One region of the Caldanaerovirga acetigignens genome, then DNA from elsewhere that is predicted to be linked to it. Evidence: riboswitches for the same ligand, from Rfam matches in the RefSeq annotation. Region 1 holds a riboswitch; the other holds the start of a gene.
The links. A riboswitch is a leader RNA that binds a small molecule or an ion and turns the genes downstream of it on or off. The one in region 1 is predicted to bind cyclic di-AMP.
Positions count from the first base shown of each region.

Region 2: linked by a shared signal. The riboswitch ahead of BUB66_RS04835 (D-alanine--D-alanine ligase family protein) and the one ahead of BUB66_RS05595 (NAD/NADP octopine/nopaline dehydrogenase family protein) in region 1 are both predicted to bind cyclic di-AMP.

Region 1 covers NZ_FRCR01000005.1:170,960-173,158, reverse strand. The annotation lists gene BUB66_RS05600 (hypothetical protein) at 1-512, shown strand, start outside; cyclic di-AMP (ydaO/yuaA leader) riboswitch at 644-817, shown strand; gene BUB66_RS05595 (NAD/NADP octopine/nopaline dehydrogenase family protein) at 910-2,043, shown strand; gene BUB66_RS05590 (cobalamin B12-binding domain-containing protein) at 2,043-2,199, shown strand, end outside.
Region 2 covers NZ_FRCR01000005.1:10,336-12,534, reverse strand. The annotation lists gene BUB66_RS04840 (Cof-type HAD-IIB family hydrolase) at 1-3, shown strand, start outside; gene BUB66_RS04835 (D-alanine--D-alanine ligase family protein) at 50-1,015, opposite strand; cyclic di-AMP (ydaO/yuaA leader) riboswitch at 1,114-1,283, opposite strand; gene BUB66_RS12830 (methyl-accepting chemotaxis protein) at 1,433-2,199, shown strand, end outside.

The DNA of each region.
Region 1 (2,199 bases):
AATGCCCTTCCTCTCCCTATGAAAATTTAGGACGTCCCTCTGTATATGTAAAAGGTGAAAAGCAAGGGCACACTTTGGATTTTACATTTCGTCATAGAGGAACAGGAAAAGTATTTATAGCAGAAATGAAGTGCGAGCTTTCGCTGGATAACTATCGTTATCTAATCCTGGAAGATGCGCGGCAGCTTGAACATCATTTAGGCAAGACTGCATTTCAGAAGTTTTTACAGGCAGCAAGAGAGCCAAAGTCATTAGAGGTCTGGGTAGGTGGTAGAAGTGGCGGTACCAAAGTAGAAATTGATGGAGCTATTCTTATTTTGGGAACTACAACTCTTAAAGGGCGGGAAGAGGTAATTGAAAAATATGGTCTTGCTGATGTGCTTTCGTTAGAAGCAATGTTAAATGAGTTATTAAAAAATGAACCGGAAGAGTGGCTAAGAAGAATAAATCAATTGTGCAATTGGTCAACGGAACTATTTAGATTTCTTTCAGGTTGGGAAAGAATAAATTGAGCTGCTTTTTAGTGTTTCACTTTATTAAACAGTATGACCTAAACTGTGGCTCACTACAAATTGATCAGCTACTCCTATTGACAGTAATCCTTATATTTTGATATAATAAGGTTTACCAAAAAAATACGCATCAATCTGGAACGCTGAATTCCTTCCGGGGTATTTGCCACGGAAGGGAGCGGGGGACCCACTTTTTGGGGTGAATCCCCTTCTTATATATAGGACGTTCCTGTATTAAGAAGGGGTAGGGTTACCTCTTCAACCCGAACCCGTCAGCTAACCTCGTAAGCGTGGAAAGAGGAGGTTGATAGCTTGAGGGTTAGTCCGCCCAAAATAAGCTATGGTCCTCCATAGCTTTTATTTTTGTGGGAAATATAAATACAGGGGGGTGACGTAAATGATAAAAAGACCGGAAAAAGTAAGGTATGCGGTTATAGGTGCTGGCAACGGCGGGCTTGCGATGGCGGGGTATTTAGGACTGATGGGCTTTACGGTGGTGCTTTACAATAGAACTGTAGAAAAAATTAAGACCTTAGTAGAAAAACCGGAGATAATGCTCACAGGTGCTGTGGAAGGCGTAGGTAGGCTTTCTGCCGTTACGGATAATATAAAAGAAGTAGTTAAAAATTCCGATATTGTAATGATAACGACCCCAGCAACCGCTCACAGGGAACTTGCCAGAATGATGGCGCCTCATCTTGATGACGGCCAGATAATCGTGTTGAATCCCGGAAGGACCTGCGGAGCGCTGGAAGTTTACCAGACCCTTCGAGAGTCAGGATGTGAAAAAGATATTACTGTGGCGGAAGCGCAGACCTTTATATACGCTTGTAGAGCAACGGGACCAAATAGTGCAAAGATTTTTAGCGTTAAAAACGAGGTTAAACTGGCTGCAATTCCGGCAACCAGGACAGAATACGTGATTTGGCTTTTGTCTTGTGCTTATCCACAGTTTAAGCCTGCTAGAGACGTGATGGAGACTAGTTTAAACAATTTCGGTGCCATATTCCATCCTGCTCCGACGCTGTTAAACAGCGGGCATATAGAACGGGGTCAAGCTTTTGAATATTATCTCGAAGGAATCACGCCGAGCATAGGTCAGATGCTGGAGAGGCTTGATGCTGAAAGAATGAAGGTCGCAAGGCTACTGGGTGTGAAGACCATGTCCGCTGTTAAGTGGCTAGAAGAATCTTATGGAGCCTGCGGAAATTCAATATACGAAGCTATACAGAATAATCCGGCTTATAAAGGCCTTACCGCACCTAAAGATTTAAAAACCAGGTACATTTACGAGGATGTACCTTTCAGTCTGGTGCCCATAGCTTCACTTGCAAAAAATATTGGAGTAGAGACTCCCGCTATAGATACAATAATTAGACTTGCCAATATGATGACGGGCGAGAACTTCTGGGAAACTGGAAGGACTGTCGAAAAGCTGGGGCTTGCAGGACTTTCTTCGTCCCAGATAATAGAATTCGCTCAGCATGGATACGTTGATGCTGCCAAAAACGGTGAGGAGGGGGTTGCATAATGGCGAAGATCCTTGGTGCTACAATAGGCAATTGTGTGCACGTGGCAGGTGTGATGAATTTCCTCTCGCTCGCCGAAAGAGAAGGATACGAAGTAGAGTTTTTAGGTGCGGCTGTTAAAATAGACGAACTTATCGCTGCTGTAAAGGATAGTAGAC
Region 2 (2,199 bases), 160 kb from region 1:
TGAGGGCGAACATAATTTTATTTCAAAGGGTATCCGACAGGATACCCTCTCAATTTAATCCATATCTTTCTAAAGCGCTTTTTACAATGGCTCCGATGAATTCGGCTCTGTTCATGCCAAGGGTTTTCGCCATATAACCCATGTACCCGTGGTGGGTGCCGTCCTTCGACATGGTGAGCCCGGCGAAGGTGTTTATCTCAAGGAAGTACGGCACTCCATCATCGCCGAGGATCATGTCTATTCTCGCGTAATCCCTGGCGTTCAGAACTTTGTAAATCGCAAGGGCGGCTTCTTTTACCCGCTTTTCTTCTTCCTGCGAAAGCCTGGCGGGACAGTGGATTATCTCATTGTCATACATCTTGTGCTCAAAAGTATTGGTTTTTACGGAATTGTACTCGATTTCCACCAGGGGCAGCACCCTAGGATCTTTATAGCCGATGATTCCGACGGTTATCTCCCTTCCTCTGATGAATTCCTCTACGAGTGCCGCCTGGCCAAGTTTTCCCGTTATCTTGGCCACCACCTGCGGTAGGTCTTCGGCTCTTTCCACAATGTTTTCCTCGCTTATTCCGGCACTGCCGCGGCCCCGGACAGGCTTTACAAAGAGGGGAAATTTGAGGTCGTGGTTTGGAATTTTTTCTGGGTCCTCCACCACGATGAATCGGGGAGTGGGGAGGTTGTGAAAAGCCACTATCTTTTTTCTTGCGGCTTTATCAAGCGCTACCAGGTCGATGCCGGATCCGGCGAAGGGGATGCCGAAGGCTTCAAGAAAGGCCACCTCCTGAAGCGACGAGGCGTTGAAAACCAGGTCTACCTTTTCTTCCAGCACTTTTTGCAGAGTTTCCATCGGGTTTTCGCTTTTCCACTCTATTAAGACAGCGTCGTAACCCGCCTCTTTTATCGCCGAGTAGTGCTGGGAGGCCTCTTCGTAGGCGTCGTCGTATATGTTTTCTCCCGAGACTTTCATCTGAAGTTCCACGTTGCGGAATTTGCGCCAGAATACTCCTACCTTCATCACATGAACCCCCTTCTTTTTAAGATGTTAGAAGTTATAGGTTAAACAAAAAAAGCTATGGAGGACCATAGCTTCGAGGCAAAATTTCCCGGCAATCTACCCCCCCTCTTTAACGCTTGCGAGGTTAGCTGACGGGTTCGGGTCAAGAGGATAACCCTACCCCTTCTTGATACAGGAACTTCTCCCATAAAAGAAGGAGATTCACCCCAAAAAAGTGGGTCCCCCGCTTCCTTCCTCTCAAAGGGAAGGAATTCAGCGATTTTAGAAAATTCACTTGTATACATTATTCTACCATGGTATAGGGGACAAGTCAATTATAAAAATTTAATTTTCACTTATCGAATTTGGACAAAATTTGCTATAATTTGATATAATATCCATAAAGCAATACCATCAAATTATCCGGGAGGTCGTAAGATGTTTCAAAAGCCATTGATAACGCTCGCCCTTTTTCTTTCCCTTCCGCCTTCATTGGTGCTTCTTGTCGGGAATTTGCTGACGGGTGCCGCCACTGGGTCCTTGTTAACCGTATTTTTTGTTTTTTTGGCAACATTTTTGGCTGGATATCTGGTGTTAAGGTCTTTGTTTTCCCGGCTTTTTGTGATAGCCGAGGTCATAGAGCAGTTTTCGAAAGGAGAGCTCCCTTCTATAAATCGACTAAAGGGAATGCGGGGGTATTTGTCTTTTCTTGTAAAACCCGTGCTCAATTCTTTTGAGCAGGTCTTTGGGCTCATGGGAAAGCTCCAGAGAGCCTCTGAAGAAATAAATTACTTTTTCGGCCGGTTCAGCGAGAGCATGGGACACATAAATGAAGCCGCAGGGCAGATAGCTACTTCAATCGAAGAAATTGCCCAGGGAGCAGGAGAGCAGGCCGAATCTGCCCAGGAGACATCGAACAACGTGAGCTTCCTTTCTTCGCTGGCGGGGAAGATTGCCCAGCAGACAAAAGAAAGGGAAATGGGGATAAAAACCATAATAGAAAAGATTAGGGCAACCAGGGGAGTGTTAAAAGACCTTCTGGAGCAGCTTGCCCTTTCTTCGAAGACCAGCTCCCTTTCGGCGGCTAAGATGAAGGAACTGGAAGGCCTTACTGCAAGTATCAACAATTTTGTCCAGACTATCACGGAAATAGCTGACCAGACAAATCTCCTTGCGCTCAATGCTGCTATAGAGGCGGCCAGGGC